DNA from 2 places in the Occultella kanbiaonis genome. Region 1 is predicted to be linked to the other one. Evidence: riboswitches for the same ligand, from Rfam matches in the RefSeq annotation. Region 1 holds a riboswitch; the other holds the start of a gene.
The links. A riboswitch is a leader RNA that binds a small molecule or an ion and turns the genes downstream of it on or off. The one in region 1 is predicted to bind S-adenosylmethionine.

Region 1 (11,574 bases):
GCTCAGGTCCACCCACCCCGGTGTGGTCGCTGCCAGCGGGCTCGTCGAGACCGCGTACGACTCGTTCAGGGTCGCGTCCCGCAGATCCGTCCGGTTCAGTGCCAGGGAGAGAGCCCGGCGCACGTTCACGTCCCCGACGATCGGCTTGGCGTTGTAGGGCGTCAGTCCGAAGGTCGTGCCAGGGTTGCCACGGGCCACGATGGTGTAGCCCGAACCCTCGAGGGTGGCCTGGTCCTGCGGCGGGACGCCGCCGATCACGTCGACCTGACCCGAGGAGAGGGACCCGGTGCGCACGCTCGCCTCGGGCACGATCTGGAACACCACCTCGTCCAGGTAGGCCTCGCCGGTGTTCTGGCTCAGCGACGAGGGCCAGGCGTACCCCACGCGCCGGGAGAGGACCACCTCGGTGTCCTTGGTGTAGCGGTCCAGCACGAACGGTCCCGTGCCGATCACCCCTCCGGAGACGCGTTCCTCCCACGGCAGCGCCAGGGTGGAGGCCGCGAGCGGGCCGAAGATCGGCTCGGTCAGGGCCTGCAGGAACGGGGCGCTGGGGACGTCGAACCGGACGATCGCCGTCTGCTCGTCGACGACCTCGGTGTCGACGTAGCCCGCCAGGTGCTCGATGGCGTAGCTCGCCTGTGCACCCTGGGCGAGCACGTCCGCGAAGTTGTCCTTGATCGACTGCGCCGTCAACGGTGTCCCGTCCGAGAAGGTGACGCCCTCCCGAAGGTGGAAAGTGAACTCGGTCGCCTCCTCGTTGATCTCCCACTCCTGCGCCAGCCAGGGCGCGAGCTCACCCGTCTCGGGATCCTGGTCGAGGAGCGAGTCGACGAGCTGGCGCGTCACATAGCGCGCGTCGTTGCCGGAGCCACCGCCCTGGGGCGTGAGGCTGGCGGGGTCGTTGGCGACGGCGAAACGCAGGGTTCCACCCGCCGTCGGCTCCGCTTCGGTGCCGCTCGGACCGGTCGAGGCACCGGTGCCGGCATCGCCCCCGCCGCAGGCGGCCAGGCCGAGAACGCCGGCGGAGAGGCCGCCGATGAGGACGGCACGGCGGGAGATCGGGGGAAGGGACATCGGGTACTCCTTGAGCATGAGAGGGGGCGACGCCGGGTGGCGTCGGGTGGTGAGGTCGGCAGCGGAGGGGCGCGACGGCGGCGACCCGGATCGCGTGGATCGGATGACGCGACCGGGCGGAACGGGTCAGACCGTGACGGGGGCACCCAGGCGACGGTCCTGACTGCGGCGGCCATGCTGGTCCGGTGCGGTGAAGCCGCGGGCGCGGCCGGCGTCCGCGGCGCTCCAGAGGTCGGTGCCGAGTTCGGCGTTCACGAGCGGGATGACCTCCTCGGCGAACTGGCGCAGCACGTCCTGCTGGGCCTCGTGGGGAAGCAGGTGGTTGGCGGAGATCGCCTGGACGTGGTGGCCGAGCGAGTCGTGGAACCGGACGATCTTCTCGGCCACTCGTTCCGGGGTGCCGACCAGGGCCGTGCCGGTGTCGGCGGCCTCCTCGACCGTGGTGAACACGGAGACCTTGCCGAGGGTGTTCGGGCCGTGGTCACGCAGGCTGGCGCGTGCACGGTTCGCCTCGAACACCGGCCGGTACTGCTCGATGGCGGCCTCGTTCGTCTCGGCGAGGTACAGGCCGCCCGAGCCCGCGCCCACCCAGGCGAGGGCGGGATCGCGTCCGTGGAACTCCCACCGCTCGCGGTAGTGGTCAAGCAATCGCTTGTAGTTCACGGTCGGCTGCAGGGTGTGCGAGGAGAACACCGGGTCGCCCCATTTCGCGGCGAGCTCGACGGCATCGGTGGAGGTCGCCGAGCCGTGCCAGATCCGCCAAGGGCCGTCGAAGGGGCGCGGCAGGGTGGTGACGTGCTCCAGCGGTGCGCGGTGGGCGCCCGACCAGGTGACCCCCTCCTCGCTCAGCAGCCGACGCAGGAGTTCGTAACTCTCGACGAGGTACTCGTACTGCAGCGCGCCGTCCTTGCCGAAGATCGGGAAGTGCTCCACCTCGTTGCCCTTGCCGATCACGATCTCCAGGCGTCCGCCGGAGAGCACGTCAACGGTCGCGTAGTCCTCGGCGGCGCGCACCGGGTCCAGCAGGGACAGCACGGTCACCCCGGTGGAGAGCAGGATCCGGTTCGTGGCCGCTGCGATCGCGCCGAGCAGCACGGTCGGCGCCGAGGACAGGAAGTCGCCGTAGTGCCGCTCCCCCACGGCGAACGAGTCGTAGCCGAGCTCCTCGGCGAGGACGGCGGCGGCGACCACCCGCTCAAGGCGCTCGGTGGGGCTGATGGGGACGCCGTTCACGTCCTGTGGCTGGTACGGGACGATGTCCTGGATCCGGAATCGCATGCTGCTCCTTGTAGGTCTGGGGTGGGGGTCGAGTGGTCTGTGGTGGTTTACGGTGTGTGCCGGACCGGGAGGTGCGGACCGGTCGGGTGGGCTAGCCGCGGGTCCTCACGCGTCGAGCCAGGCGGAGGAGAGCGAGCCGAGCCGGGAGTCGGCCGCGAGCCACACGCCGTGGGTCGTCGCGGTGGTGCCGAGCACGGTGGTCAGCTGGAACGTCGGGATGTGGCGGCCCTGCTCGAGCAGGTACCGCTGGATGTCGGCCAGCAACGCGTTCCGCTCGGTCGGGTCGACGATCGCCCGCTGCTGCTCGAGCAGGGCGTCGAGCTCGGGATCGGCGGCCGTGAACGGGCGCCCGGACTCGGACGAGAAGCTGGTCCGCAGGACGTCGCCGTCGGCGCGACTGGAGTTGCCGAAACGGAAGTCGTAGTCGCCGCTGCCCTCGCCCTCGGTGATGTCCGGCACCGTGCCCGAGACCAGCTCCACCTCGATCCCGACCTGGGCGACCTGCTGCTGGATCAGCTCGACGGCGCTCTGGTTGGCGACGAAGTTCGTCTGCCAGGCGAGCACCAGGGACAGCCGCTCGCCGTTCTTCTCCCGAACGCCGTCGGAGCCCTCGGTCCAGCCGGCGTCGTCCAGCAGCCGTGCGGCCTCGGCCGGGTCGTGGCCGAGCAGCTCGGACTGGTCGGACCAGCCTGGCGTGGTGTCGGAGAGCACGCTGCGGGAGACGGCGTAGTCGGCGTTGAGGGTGGCGTCCCTGATCTCATCGCGGTTCAGCGCCAGGGAGAAAGCCCGCCGGACGTTGACGTCGTCGACCCCGGGGTTCTCCGTGTACGGAGTCAGGCCGAACGTGGTCCCCGGATTGGCCCGGATCACCAGGGCGGCGCCACCGGCCTCAAGTGTCTCCTGATCCTGTGGGGGCACGCCGCCGATGACGTCGACCTGCCCGGAGGTGATCAGCCCGCTGCGCACGCTCGCCTCCGGCGCCACTTGGAACAGCACCTCGTCCACGTAGGCCTCGCCGTCGTTCTGCGACACCTCGGACGGCCACGCATACCCGGGCCGCTTGAGCAGCAGGACCTCTGTGTTCGCGGTGTAGTGGTCCACGGTGAAGGGACCCGTTCCGATCACGCCGCCCGCGGCTCGTTCCTCCCACGACTGCGCCAGCGTGGCGGCCGCGAGCGGGGCGAGCGCCGGGCCGGCGAGCGCCTGGATGAACGGCCCGTTCGGGGCGGTGAAACTGACCTGCGCCGTGTACTCGTCGACGACGAGCGTCTCCTTGTAGTCCCCGAAGTAGGCCACCGCGACGTTCGCGTTCGCGCCCTGGGCGACGATGTCGTCGAAGCTCGCCTTGACGGACTCCGCGGTGAAGGGAGTGCCGTCGGAGAAGCTCACGTCCTGACGCAGGGTGAACGTGAACACGCTCGCGTCGTCGCTGATGGTCCATTCGGTGGCGAGCCACGGGACGATCTCGCCGGTCTCGGGACTCTGGTCCACGAGCGAGTCCACGAGCTGCCGGGTGACGTACTGGGTGTCGTTGCCCGAGCCGCCGCCCTGGGGGTTGAGCGTGATCGGGTCGTTCGCGATCGCGAAGGTCAGCCGGCCGCCGGGTCGGGGCTGCCCGGCCTCGGTGCGCTGCTCGTCGGCGTCGGCGTCCGAGCCGCAGGCGGCCAGGCCGAGCGCGAGCGAGGACAGGGCTCCGGCGGTGAACGCGCGCCGGCTCAGGGGAAGGTGACTCATCGCGGGCTCCAGACGAGCGGAGGAGGGGTGGTCGGGGAGGTCATTGCGGAACCGCTACGTCCTGGCCCGGGATGGCGGCCAGGAGCTCGCGGGTGTACTCGTGGCCGGGACGGAGCAGGACCTGTGCCGCCGGCCCCGTCTCGAGGACCCGGCCGTGCCGCATCACCGCGATGGTGTGCGACACCTGCCGAACGACGGCGAGGTCGTGTGAGATGAACAGGTAGCTGACCCCGAGGTCGACCTGAAGGCCGGCGAGAAGGTCCAGGATCTGCGCCTGGACACGCACGTCCAGCGCGGAGACGGGCTCGTCGAGGACCACGAGCTCGGGGTTGACCGCGAGCGCCCTGGCGATCGCGACGCGCTGGCGCTGCCCGCCGGAGAGTTCCAACGGCCGGCGTGCTGCGAACGACGTGGGCAGCCCCACGTGGTCGAGCAACTCGACCGCTCGAGCGCGACGCTCGGCGCGGGTGCCGATCCGCAGGGAGTGCAGCGGCTCGGCGATCAGCTGGCCGACGGACAGGCGCGGGTTCAGCGACGCGTAGGGATTCTGCTGGACCACCTGCAACCGGTGCCGCAGGGCACGCAGCGCGGACCCGCGCAGGTGCGTGATGTCGGCCCCGTCGAAGCTGATCGTGCCGTCGTCCGGCTCGAGCAGCCGCAGGATGAGCCGGGCCGTCGTCGACTTGCCGGAGCCGGACTCGCCGACGAGCGCGAGGGTGCGCCCGCGTCGGATCGTCAGGCTGACGTCGTCGACGGCGCGGAAGACACCACTCGGTTCGACGGCGCGCGGCACGCTGAAGTCCTTGACCAGACCCTCCGCCCGGACCACCACGTTCGCCTCGTCGGAACCATCACCGGCGCCGACCTCGGGCGGTTCCGCCTCGTCGACGCTCGCCGGCCCGACCGCGCTGTGCAGGCTGATCAGCGTGGGGGTGGCGGTCTGCAGGCTCGGCGCGGCGGCGATCAGCGATCGCGTGTACGGGTGGTGCGGGTCCGTGAGGATCTGCTCGGGCGTCCCGATCTCGACGATCCTCCCCTCGGACATCACGGCGATGCGCGCGGCCCGGTCGGCGGCCACGCCGAGATCGTGGGTGACCAGCAGCACGCCGGTGTCGGCGTCCGCGGTGAGCGCCTCGATGTGGTCGAGGATCTGCTTCTGCACCGTGACGTCGAGTGCGCTGGTGGGTTCGTCGGCGATGACCAGTGCGGGCCGGGCGACCGTGGCGATGGCGATCAGGACGCGTTGCCGGAGCCCACCGGAGAGCTCATGCGGGTACTGGCGCGCGCGGAGCTCCGGGTTGTCCAGTCCGGCATCCGCGAGGGCGTCCAGGGCGCGATACCGGGCGCTCCTGGCGTCCGCGAGCCCGTGGATGCGGAGCACCTCGGCCACCTGGTCACCGATCCGGGTGACCGGGTTCAGCGAGACGGTCGGGTCCTGCGGGATGAGCCCGATCCGCGCACCGCGCACCCGCTCCAGCTCGCGCCGGCTCACGCCGCGCAGATCCTTGCCCTCGAAGAGGATGGTGCCCTCGGTCACCTCGGCGGCGGCCGGCAGCAGCCGTACCACGGCGTGGGCCGTTGTCGACTTCCCCGACCCGGACTCGCCGACCAGGGCGACCGTCTCCCCGGCGTGGATGTCCAGCGAGAGCCCGTCGACGGCGGTCACCACCTGGCGCCGGGTCCGGTAGCGCACGTGCAGGTCGCGGATGCTCAGCAGCGGCGTGTCCGCTCGGGCGGTGCTCATCGGGCGTACTTCCGTTCCGAGTCGAGGGACCGGGCGATGTGGTTGGCGGCGAGCACGGTCGCCACCACGGTCAGGCCGGGCAGCGCGGTCAGCCACCACGCCGTCGCCAGGTAGTCGCGCCCCTGGGCCACCAGGGCGCCCCACTCCGGGGTGGGCGGTTGCACGCCGAACCCGAGGAAGCTGAGCGAGGAGACGGCGAGGATGGCACCGCCGAGGTCCAGGGCGGCGAGCACGAGCACGGGCGCGGCGGAGTTCGGCAGGATGTGCCGGACGAGCACCCGCCACCGCGTCGCGCCGCCGGCGATCGCGGCCTCGACGTAGTCACTGGTCCGCACCGAGAGCACCTGCGAGCGCATGATGCGTGCGCAGGATGCGACCGACCCGACGCCGACCGCGATCGCCACGTTGATCGTGCCGAAGCCGAGCGCGGTGATCATGGCCAGCGACAGCAGGATGCCCGGGATCGCCAGAAGCACGTCGACGAAGCGCATCAGGGCCGAGTCCGCCCACCCGCCGAAGAAGCCCGCGACCAGGCCCACCAGCGAGCCGGTGCTGAGTCCGAAGACCACCGCGAGGGCGGCCGAGGACAGCGACAGCGCGGACCCGTGGACGACCCGGGTGTAGAGGTCGCGGCCGAGCTGGTCGGTGCCGAACAGGTGCTGTCCTGACGGGGCCTGCATCCGCTCGGCCGGGACGGCCGCGTAGGGATCGCCGGAGGTGAGGACCGTGGGCCAGAGCGCCGCGACGAGAGCGACGGCCAGCACGGCGAAGGCCAGGAGCAGGCCGGGGCGCCGCACGAGCGAGCGTGCGCCGTCGCCGAGCCGGTTGGCCACGCGCCGCTCCTGCACGCGTGCCGGTGCGCTCGTCTCGGTGGCTGCGTCCGGTAGCAGGACCGCCGTGGTGGTCGTGTCGGTCATGTCGATGCTCCCTCTGGAGTCGGGATGGCGGTGGTGGCACGGCCGATCGGAGTGCGGCGGCGGGTGGTCACGACGCGTGGGTCCACGAGTGGATAGACGAGGTCCACGATCAGGTTCACGACGACGTACACGGCGGCCGCGATCACCACGATCCCGAGCACCGTGGGCACGTCCCGGGCGCTCACGGACGTGGCGGTCAGCCGACCGAGACCGGCCCGGGAGAACACGGTCTCGGTGACCACCGAGCCGCCGAGCACACCACCGACCATCAGTCCGGCCAGGGTGAGGGTGGGCAGCGCCGCATTGCGCAACGCGTGGCGCAGGTGGACGCGCCGCCGGGATGCCCCCTTGGCCCTCGCGGTCTCGATGTAGGGCTGGCCGAGCGTGGTCTCCAGGCCCTTGTTGAGCAGTTGCGCCACCGTGGCCGCGTTCGGGATGGCGAGCGTGATCGCGGGCAGCACGATGCTCGCGAGGCCCTCGTTACCCATCGCCGGGAGGAGCCCGTACCGGAACGAGACCACCTGCAGGAGCATCAGCCCGAGCCAGAACGAGGGCACCGCCACGCCGAGCGGCGGGATCGCCGTCAACAGGCGACTCAGCCAGGCGAACCGGGTGTAGGTCGCCGCGATCGCGATCGCGGCGCCGAGGGTCACCCCGAGCGCGAGGCCCGCGAACGCGATCTGGGCCGTCTGCGGGATCGCCTCGGCGATGAGGTCGGCGACCGGGCGGTTGCTCGCATAGGACATGCCGAGGTCCCCGGTGAGCAGCCCGCCGAGCCGGTTCAGGTACTGCTGGTACAGCGGCAGGTCGAGCCCGTACTGCACCCGGACCGCGTCGAGCTGCTCGGCGGTCAGGTTGTTCTCCCCGTCCTCACCGAGCAGCAGGGACACGGCGTCGCCCGGCAGGGCATACAGGATCAGGAACGTGATGGTGAAGGCCGCCCAGAGGACGAGAACGGCCTGCCCCACGCGGGCAAGGAGGTATCGGGGCATGGAGGGTCCATCGGTCGGCCGGCGGCGTGGCCGGGTACCGGCGCGTAGCCGGGTCGGGTGCGGGCAGGTTCGTGCGCAGGCGCGCTCGGCGGCGCCGGGTCGGGTGGGATCGGCCAGCGGGTCCGCCGTGATGCCGGGCGGGCTCGAGGGGTGGGCTCGGCGCCGCCGGATCAGCGTCCCTGGGCGAGGTGCCGCGGGCGGGGCGAGCCCGGCCCGGTCAACTCGTCAGGATCGGGTCAGCGACAGCTCGGGGCAGCGGCGCGACGACGGCTGCGCACGTATGGCGCGACGACCGGCGCGGCCATCGCGCGGGTACGGCCAGGGTGCTGAGTGTCCCTGCGGTCCATCGGGTTCTCCTCGATTGCGGGTTGCGCGTCTCGCGCCGGGTCGTCACCTGGGGCACCCCCGCCAGGGTTGCCGTCCAGTCAGCCAGGGCAGTCATGACTGGAACTCGTGACCTGCGGACCATGCTGCCGTGGTTGAGCGGGAACGGAAACGGACCCACCCGCGTGTCTCAGAGGCTGAGATGGCAGGTGGGTCCGGGGGCGGCTGGTCCAGGGGCCGGGGCGGCACCGCCGGCCGGCCGGCTGGTCGATCGAGGCGCCGGCGGGTCGGGTCCTCAGGCGGCGTCGGCGAACGACTCCGGCACCATCCGCGTGGTCACACCGATCCGGTTCCAGGCGTTGATCATCGTGATCAGCATGATCAGGGCGGCGAGATCCTCGTCACCGAACTGTGCCCTGGCGGCCTCCCACACGCCGTCGGCCACCCGGTCGCCCCCTTCGCTCAGCCGGGTCATCGACTCCGTCAGGTCGAGTGCGGCACGTTCGGCATCATCGAAGCACGGCGCCTCGCGCCAGGTCGCGACGGCCCAGAGCCGGTTGTCCGCGACGCCCGCCTTCTTGGCGTCGGCGCTGTGCTGGTCCACGCAGTAGGCGCATCCGTTGATCTGACTCGCGCGCACGCGCACCAGCTCCTGCAGCGGCTGGGGCAGGTCGCTCGAGCCGGCCACGGTGTCGAGCCGGACCATCGCCTTGTAGGCGGCCGAGGCCAGCTCGGAGACGATCAGTCGTGCGGTCATGGGATCTCCTTCCGTCGGCGCCTCCCGATGAGGCTCCGAATGCGACCGTAGGTCCGATATTGGCTCTTGGTAAGGTCCAAGTGTCACGATCCTGATTGGGCCAATCGGAGCGTCTCCCATGGAACTCCACATCAGCCTCGAGGGGCACCCCACGGTCGTCGGCGCGATCTACCGTGGCGTCCTCGAGGCGATCCGGGACGGCCGGATCCCTGGCGGGCGGCGGCTGCCGCCGACGCGCCAGCTCGCCTCGGACCTCGGCGTCTCCCGTAACTCGGTGGCGGGCGCGTACGAGCGGCTGACCGCGGAGGGCTACCTCGAGGCGCGGGTCGGATCGGGGACGTATGTGCGCGCGGCACCCCCGCCGCGCACGACCGTGACACCCCGCCGCCGCGAGCCCGGGTTGCGCCCGCTGGCGGTCTGGTCCCGGATCCCGGCGGGGATGCCTCGGGTGGGATCGAACCCGCGGTTCGACTTCTCGGTCGGGATGCCCGACGGCGACCTGTTCCCGCTCGCGACCTGGCGGCGCCTGCTCTCCCGCGAACTCCGGGTGACGAACCTCGACCTGGGTCGCTACGCCGCGCCGTCGGGCGTACGACCCCTGCGGGCCGCGATCGCGCGGCACGTGGGTGCCTCCCGTGCCGTCCGTGCCGCGCCGGACGACATCATGGTCACGAACGGCGCCCAGCAGGCGCTCGACCTGATCGGCCGGGTGATGGTCGGCCCGGGCGACGTGGTCGCCGTGGAGGAACCGGGCTACCCGCCCGCGCGGCGCGTCTTCGAGGCACTCGGCGCCCGCGTGATCGGCGTCGGGGTGGACGGCGAGGGCCTGATGGTGGACGCACTCCCGGCCCGCGCCCGGCTGGTGTACGTGACGCCGTCGCACCAGTTCCCCCTCGGCGCGGTGATGTCGCTGGCCCGCCGGCAGGCGCTGCTGCGCTGGGCGCGGGAGGTCGGCGCGACCATCGTCGAGGACGACTACGACTCCGAGTACCGGTACGCCGCCCGTCCGCTCGACCCGTTGCAGAGCCTGGACCCGGACGGGCACACCGTGTATGTCGGCTCGTTCTCCAAGACCCTCTCCCCCGCGCTTCGACTGGGCTTCGTCGTCGCCCCGGAGGCGCTGCGCGGACCGCTCCAGATCGCCCGGTCACTGGCCGACTGGCACGGGAACCCGATCACCGAGCTCGCCCTGGCCCGGTTCATCGAGGACGGGGAACTGGCCGCGCACCTGCGGCGGACCACCCGGGTCTACGCGGACCGCCGGGCCGGCCTCCTGGACGCGCTCGCGGCCTGGCCACCGGGGCGGCTCGCGGTGATCCCGTCCGTGGCGGGCCTGCACGTGGCTGCGCGGCTCGGCGCCGGCGTGGATGCTCCGACGGTCGCCGCCCGGGCCCGGGCGGCCGGGATCGCGGTGCACCCGATCTCGCACTTCGCCGCCGACCCGGCCACACCGGACGGACTCGTGCTCGGCTACGGCGTGATCGACGCGGAGCGGATCGGACCTGGCCTGCAGCGGCTCGCCCGGCTCATCGACGACTCCGTCGAAGGCTGAGGCCTGAGGCGGTCGCGGTGGGCTAAAGATCGAGTTCGCCACCCTCGAACTGGTCGAACACGCCGAGCCCCGCTCGACGGTGAGGACGTGGCGGCGATCCCGTTCGGGGTCGTCGTGCGCGACGACCCCGGGGTGAACGCGCCGTGGACCTGGCACATCGACCCGGCGAGCCTGGAGTTCGCCGACCAGACGATCGAGGTCTGCGAGGCATGCCCTCGCATGTCGAGGACGGGGTCGTCACCTCCGAGAACTACTGCTCCTGGTCGGCACGCATCATCGCGATCGACTGAGCCGGACGCCTCCCGCGACGTTCACGGCGACGGCGTCGATCCTGTCGCCCACCCGTGACTGCCTGCTCTATGCGGATCGAATGCTCCTTGCTGGAATTCCCGATGCGCCGAGCGCCTCCTCGGCGATCTTCCGCTTCAACTCGAGCGACTCACCGATCTCGGCCGCGAGCCGCGGTCGGGTGCGGATCAGCGCATCGACGGTGTGGAGCGGGAGAACGAGAACGGTGAGGACCTCGGCCGCGACCGTGACCGCCTGGGTGCGCTCACGAGTCAGCGCGGTCTGGCCGACGAGCTCTCCCGGTTCAGCACGCCCGACATCGATCCTGCCTCCGTCGACCTCCACGGCGAGGGTGGCGCTGCCCGAGACGACGATCAGCACCTGGTTCGGAACGACCCCTGCGGGCAGCACCACCTCGCCGGCGCCGTAGCGCTCCAGGTGCGCGGACGCCAGCACCTGCTCGCGGTCCTCGTCGCGCAGGTGCAGGGTCGGCGCCACCGTCTGGACCGCGGCGGCCAGGCGTTCCGGCGCCGTGACGGGATCCGTGTCATCGCCGTCGAGGGCGAATCCATGCCGACGTGCGGCGTACCAGAGCCAGGCGAGGTACATCGACAATGTGCGTGCTGCCTCGGAAGGGCCGGACACGGGTATCGACACGCTGAACGCGGCGGCGCCGCTGTACTCGGCACGGGCGCGCACGCCCGGGAGCCGCATCGGCAAGGCATCCGCGACCTCGACCAGCAGTGCCATGACCTCGTGGGGCGGGTCGTCCGTCGAGAACGTGATCGATGCGTGCGCCGAGTAGGGTCCGGGCGGCTCCGACAGATTCGTGAACGAGGCTCCGGACAGGGAGGAGTTCGGAACGATCTGGATCCCGGATCCGGTGTCGATGTGCACGGCGCGCCAGTTCACCT
Region 2 (6,125 bases), 900 kb from region 1:
CCCCGGGTGCACCGGCCCGGTCCGCGGCGACCTCGCGGGAGTGCGCGAACGCCTCGCCCGCCGCGTCCGGCCCGGCGGCCAGCGCGAGCACCTCGCCGACCTTCTCGTCGGCGAACGCGAGCCAGGACAGCAGTCGCTGCGGCAGGTCGGGCTCGTCGGAGGTGGTGTGCGGCACGTGGAACAGCGACGTCGAGGTGGACACGGCGACGTCGACGTCCGCTCCGAGGTCCGCGCGCAGCTGGGCCACGGCCGCGGCCGCGGCGTCCAGGTCGGTGCGCCAGATGTTGTGCCCGTCGACGACACCCGCCACGACGGTCCGGCCCGAGAGGGCGGTACGGACCGCGTCGTCGATCGCGGGTGCCTCGCCGCGCACGAGGTCCAGCCCGATGGCTTCGACGCCGGTGGCCGCGAGGTCCGCGAACCGCTCGCCGAGCGGGCCGTAGGGCGTGGCCACGAACAGGGCCGGCCGCTCCGGGCGGGCCAGGTCCACCGAGAGTGCCTGGTAGGCACGCCCGACGGCGGCGCTCACCTGCGCGGACGGCTCCGCCCAGGTGTCGCTCACCAGGGCCGGTTCGTCGAGCTGCACCCAGGTGGCGCCCGCCTCGGCGAACGCGCGGAGCCAGTCGGCGTACGCGACGAGCAGGTCGTCGAGCCGGGACAGCGGGGAGAATCCCTCGGGCGCCGACTCGCTCGGCTTGGCCAGCAGCAGGAACGTGACCGGGCCGACCAGCACGGGCCGGGTCACCACGCCGTCGGCCAGGGCGGCTGCGAACGCCGCCACGCTCGGGGTCTCGACGAGGCGGAACTCGGTGTCCGGTCCGATCTCCGGGACGAGGTAGTGGTAGTTGGAGTCGAACCACTTGGTCATCTCCAGCGGGGCCAGGTCACCCTCGCCCCGCGCGAGGGTGAACATGCCGGCGAGGTCGAGGGCGCCGTCGGGGCCGCGCAGGTGCGCGAACCGTTCCGGGATCGCGCCCAGGTGCGCGGCCACGGAGAGCACCTGATCGTAGAAGGTGAAGTCGGACGGGATGGAGGCGTCCTCGGTGCCGAGGCCGAGTCCGGCCAGGTTCGTCCGAGTGCGCTCGCGCAGGTCCCGGGCCACCGCGCCGAGCTCCGGCGCCGTGCTGCGGCCGGCCCAGAACGACTCGACGGCGCGCTTGAGCTCGCGGCGCGGCCCGATCCGGGGGTAGCCGAGGATGGTGGCGGCCGGGAACGCGGGGACGCCTTCGTGCACTGACATGGTGGTGCTCCTTCTGTCCAGGATTGCGGTTCGAGCAGGGTGAAACGACCCCCGTCGGCCGCGTGGGCCGATCGGTTGTCTCGAGTGCCGGGCCGGCCCGGTGCGCCCGCCGTCGCGGCGCACACCGGGTCAGGCCGGTGCGGTCACTGGGGGGAGGTGCCCCCCAGGGCAACTGTTGGGGCGAGTCCGGCCCGGTCGAGGAGATCGAGCGCGGCCTTCGACGAGTTGAACGTGTACAGGTGCAGTCCGGGAGCACCGGCCGCGAGGACGCCGTCGATCAGGTCCACGCTCGCGGTCAGACCCCGCTGGTACGCCTCGTCGGGGCTCGCGGCGGAGTCGAGGGAGTCCAGGAGCTGCTCCGGGACCCGGACCCCGGTGAGCTCCTCCAGGCGGCGCAGCCGCTTCGGGTCGGTGAGCGGGATGAGCCCGGGGATGATCGGGATCCGGACGCCACCGGCCCGCGCTGCGGACACCAGTTCGGCGTAGTGCGCCGGGTCGAAGAAGACCTGGGTGATCGCGAAGTCGGCGCCGGCATCCTGCTTCTCCAGCAGCGCGGCCACGTCGCTCGGGTCCACCACGGCCTGCCCGTCCGGCCCGTAGTCGCCGCCGGGGTAGGCCGCCACCGAGATGCTGACCAGGTCCGCCGGCCCGAGACGCGCTGCGACGACACTCCGCAGCAGGGCGACGAGCTGACTCGCCCGGGTCAGACCGTCCGGGTGCGGCTGCCAGTCCTCCTGGCCGGCCGGCGGGTCCCCACGCAGGGCGAGGAAGTCCCGGACGCCCTCGTCGAGCAGCCCGCTGATGTACTCGGTCAGGTCCGCCTCGGACGCCCCGACGCAGGTCAGGTGCGCTATCGGGGTCACGGGCGTGTCCCGCAGGATGGTGCAGATGAGGTCACGCGACGTCTGCCGGGTCGCCCCGGAGGCGCCGTAGGTCACCGAGAAGTAGTCCGGCCCGATCTGGGCCAGGTCCAGGACCGTCCGCTGCAGCGAGACCTCACCCTTGGGGGTGCGGGGTGGGTACAACTCGAACGAGATCGTGGGGCGCTCGCCAGGCGCCCGGTACAGACTCGCCGTGCTCATCGCAACGCCTCGTGCGCTGGTGTTGCCTTCATGTGAACTCCATCGACCCTGGCTTTAGCACCCTTCCCCTCGGGAGGCTTCCGTTGGGGGGTTGCTGCGGCGTCGACGAGCCAGGACTCTCGACCGCTCTGGATGGTGATTGGCTTCGATGGTACCCGGCCGACCCGCAATGCCGCGAGCGTTTCACCGACTGAGATTCATCCGGCTGACGCTCCACCCCACCCGGGCGTGCCACGACGCCCCGCCTCGCCGGACCGGCCCACCTGGAGGAGGATGCTCGGGCATGAGCGCGAACGGTGCCTCGACCGGCTACGGCACGGTCACGAAGGTGTTGCACTGGACGATGGCCGCGGCCATGGGCATCCAGTTCGTCCTCGGCTACTCGATCGACCGGTTCGACGACCTGCTCGAGTGGGCAGCCGACCTGTTCTTCGGTGGTGAGGACGAGTGGTGGATCGTGCCGCACGCCGTGCTCGGCACGGTGATCCTCCTGCTCGCGTGCGTGCGCGTGTGGTGGCGCCGCGTGGGCGGCCTGCCGGACTGGGCGCCCGGGCTCTCCGGAGCCGAGCGCCGCGTCGCGACCGCGGTCGAGCGCACCCTGTACGTGGCGATGTTCGCGATCCCGCTCACCGGCCTCGCCCTGCTGTTCGGGACCGACTCCGAGTGGGATGTCGGCCCCTACGAGTGGCCCGCACCGCTGCCCGTCGTCGACGACGACGCCGGGCTGATCGTGCACCTCGCGACACACGTCGTGTTCCTCCTGGCCCTGATCGCCCACGTCGGCCTGGTGCTCAAGCACCAGTTTCTGGACCGGGACCGGCTGCTCGACCGGATGCTGTGATCGCGGCGCGCCCGCGCACCTCGACCACGATGTCGGCCGGCGGGTGCATAGTCGGGAACAACGCCGAGTCAGGGCCGGGTCAGCGGAGTCAGCCGGGTCACCGCCGCCGGGTCACCGGCGGCCCGGCCTCCGGTCGCCGGCGGGAGGGAGCGCGAGGGATGAACGGACGAATCGCCCAGTTGCGTGAAGAACTGAGCCTGGCCGCCGCCCGGGCAGAGCGGGACGCCGTGCTCGGCCGCATCGCCGGGACCTGCGACGAGGACGACCTGCGGATGCGCGCCGGCGCCGGCGGTCTGGACGCCCGGGAGATGGCACTGCTGGACGACCTCGACGCGCTGGAGGATCTGATCGGCGCCTGAGCACCGCCGCCGCGTCCCGGGAGGATCATGCATCTCATGGCGAACACCACCGGAGCCGCCGTGCAGGTGCGCGGACTGCGGGTGATCCGCGGCGCCACCACGGCCCTGGACGGCGTGGACGTGGACGTCGCCGAGGGCCTCATCACCGGACTGCTCGGCCCGTCGGGCTCGGGCAAGACCACGCTGATCCGGTCGATCCTCGGCGTGCAGGTGACCACGGCCGGTTCCGTGACGGTGCTCGGCCATCCGGCCGGCAGTGCGCCGCTGCGGCGCGAGGTCGGCTACGTCACGCAGGCGCCGAGCGTCTATCCCGACCTCACGGTGGCGGAGAACCTGCGGTACTTCGCCCGGGTGCTCGGCGTCAACGACGCACGCGCCGACACCGACCGGGTGCTGGACGTGGTGGACCTGAGCCCGCAGCGTGGCCAGCTGACCGGCACGCTCTCCGGCGGCCAGGCCTCCCGGGTGAATCTTGCCGCTGCGCTGCTCGGCCGGCCGCGACTGGTGGTGCTCGACGAGCCGACCGTCGGCCTTGACCCGGTGCTCCGGGACTCCCTGTGGCACACCTTCGCCGACATCGCCGCGAGCGGTACCGCCGTGCTCGTCTCCTCGCATGTCATGGACGAGGCGATCCGCTGCGATCGCCTGGTGCTGCTGCGCGAGGGACGCGTCCTCGCGCAGGGCACCCCGGCCGACCTGCTGACCCGGACCGGCACGGACTCCGCGGAGCAGGCCTTCCTCGCCCTCGTGCGGGAGGGCCGGGCGCCGTGATCGCCACCGCCGCCCGGGTGCTGCGCCAGTTGCGGCATGACCCACGCACCGTCGCGATGATCCTCGTCGTCCCGTGCGTGCTGCTCACCCTGCTCTGGTGGATCTACGACGGCGGCCCGACGTTCACGAGCATCGGCCCCGCGCTGCTCGCCCTGTTCCCGATGATCATCATGTTCCTCATCACCTCGATCGCGACGCTTCGCGAGCGCCGGTCGGGCACCCTGGAGCGGCTGCTCACCCTGCCGCTGTCGAAGCTCTCCTTCCTCGGCGGCTACGCCCTGGCGTTCGGCGTGATGGCCACCGCGCAGGCGCTGCTCGCCTCGGCGCTCATGCTCGGCCCGCTCGGCCTCGAGGTACAGGGGCCGTGGGCGCTCCTGGTGCTGATCGCGGTGCTCGACTCCCTCCTCGGTGTGGCCCTCGGCCTGTTCGTGAGCGCGTTCGCGAACACCGAGTTCCAGGCCGTCCAGTTCATGCCGGCGATCGTGCTCCCCCAGGTACTGCTGTGCGGGCTGCTGGTCCCGCGCGCCGAGCTGCCCCGGTTCCTGGAGGTCGTCTCCAACGTCCTTCCGCTCTCCTACGCCGTCGACGCGATGAACGAGGTGGCCCGCGAGTCCGCACCCGACCTGGCTCCTCCGTTGGCCGTGCTGGTGGCCTTCATCGTCGGGATGCTCGCGCTCGGGTCCGCCACCCTGCGGCGACGGACTCCCTGAGGTCCGCCCAACCGGGCGGGGCGCTGGTTAGGCTGGCCGCGAACCCCCGAACCCGAAACCTGAGGATCAACCGTGCCCCAGAAGGTCCAGGGCGTCATCGCCCGCGCCAAGGATGCCCCCGTCGAACTGACGACGATCGTGATCCCCGATCCCGGCGTCGGGGAGGCGGTCGTGCGGATCCAGGCATGCGGCGTCTGCCACACCGACCTGCACTACCGCAACGGCGGCATCAACGACGAGTTCCCGTTCCTGCTCGGCCACGAGGCGGCCGGGATCGTCGAGGAGGTCGGACCGGGGGTCACCGAGGTGGCACCGGGCGACTACGTGATCCTGAACTGGCGGGCCGTGTGCGGCCAGTGCCGGGCCTGCCTGCGGGGCCGGCCGTGGTACTGCTTCGCGACCCACAACGCCACCCAGCGGATGACCCTCGAGGACGGGACCGAGCTCTCCCCCGCGCTCGGCATCGGCGCGTTCGCGGAGAAGACCCTGGTCGCCGCCGGGCAGTGCACCAAGGTGGACCCCGCGGCTGCCCCGGAGGCGGCCGGGCTGCTCGGCTGCGGCGTGATGGCAGGCATCGGGGCCGCCATCAACACCGGCGGCGTGACCCGTGGCGACACCGTCGCGGTGTTCGGCTGCGGCGGCGTCGGGGACGCCGCGATCATGGGCGCCGCGCTGGCCGGCGCGGGCACGATCATCGCCGTCGATGTCGAGGACACCAAGCTCGAGTGGGCCAAGGGTGCCGGCGCCACCCACACGGTGAACTCCTCGAGCACCGACCCGGTCGAGGCGATCCGCGAGCTGACCGGCGGCTTCGGCGCGGATGTGGTCATCGACGCCGTCGGCCGCCCGGAGACGTACAAGCAGGCGTTCTACGCCAGGGACCTGGCCGGCGTCGTGGTACTGGTCGGCGTGCCGAACCCGACGATGACGCTCGAGCTGCCACTCGCCGACGTGTTCGGCCGCGGTGGCGCCCTGAAGTCCTCCTGGTACGGCGACTGCCTGCCGAGCAGGGACTTCCCGATGCTGATCGACCTGTACCTGCAGGGCCGGCTCGACCTCGACGCGTTCGTGTCCGAACGGATCGGGCTGGGCGACATCGAGGCCGCATTCACGAAGATGCAC

Region 2: linked by a shared signal. The riboswitch ahead of GKS42_RS01315 (methylenetetrahydrofolate reductase) and the one ahead of GKS42_RS23125 (ABC transporter permease) in region 1 are both predicted to bind S-adenosylmethionine.

What each region holds. Positions count from the first base shown of each region.
Region 1 covers NZ_CP046175.1:5,045,224-5,056,797, forward strand. Annotated here, with positions in the region: gene GKS42_RS23100 (ABC transporter substrate-binding protein) at 1-1,074, opposite strand, end outside; gene GKS42_RS23105 (LLM class flavin-dependent oxidoreductase) at 1,201-2,352, opposite strand; gene GKS42_RS23110 (ABC transporter substrate-binding protein) at 2,458-4,086, opposite strand; gene GKS42_RS23115 (dipeptide ABC transporter ATP-binding protein) at 4,127-5,830, opposite strand; gene GKS42_RS23120 (ABC transporter permease) at 5,827-6,747, opposite strand; gene GKS42_RS23125 (ABC transporter permease) at 6,744-7,739, opposite strand; SAM riboswitch class IV at 8,092-8,198, opposite strand; gene GKS42_RS23130 (carboxymuconolactone decarboxylase family protein) at 8,359-8,820, opposite strand; gene pdxR (MocR-like pyridoxine biosynthesis transcription factor PdxR) at 8,939-10,372, shown strand; gene GKS42_RS27050 (BP74-related protein) at 10,487-10,720, shown strand; gene GKS42_RS23140 (mechanosensitive ion channel family protein) at 10,730-11,574, opposite strand, start outside.
Region 2 covers NZ_CP046175.1:301,041-307,165, reverse strand. Annotated here, with positions in the region: gene metE (5-methyltetrahydropteroyltriglutamate--homocysteine S-methyltransferase) at 1-1,240, opposite strand, end outside; gene GKS42_RS01315 (methylenetetrahydrofolate reductase) at 1,384-2,322, opposite strand; SAM riboswitch class I at 2,359-2,461, opposite strand; gene GKS42_RS01310 (cytochrome b) at 2,606-3,163, shown strand; gene GKS42_RS01305 (hypothetical protein) at 3,322-3,522, shown strand; gene GKS42_RS01300 (ABC transporter ATP-binding protein) at 3,559-4,293, shown strand; gene GKS42_RS01295 (ABC transporter permease) at 4,290-5,003, shown strand; gene GKS42_RS01290 (S-(hydroxymethyl)mycothiol dehydrogenase) at 5,076-6,125, shown strand, end outside.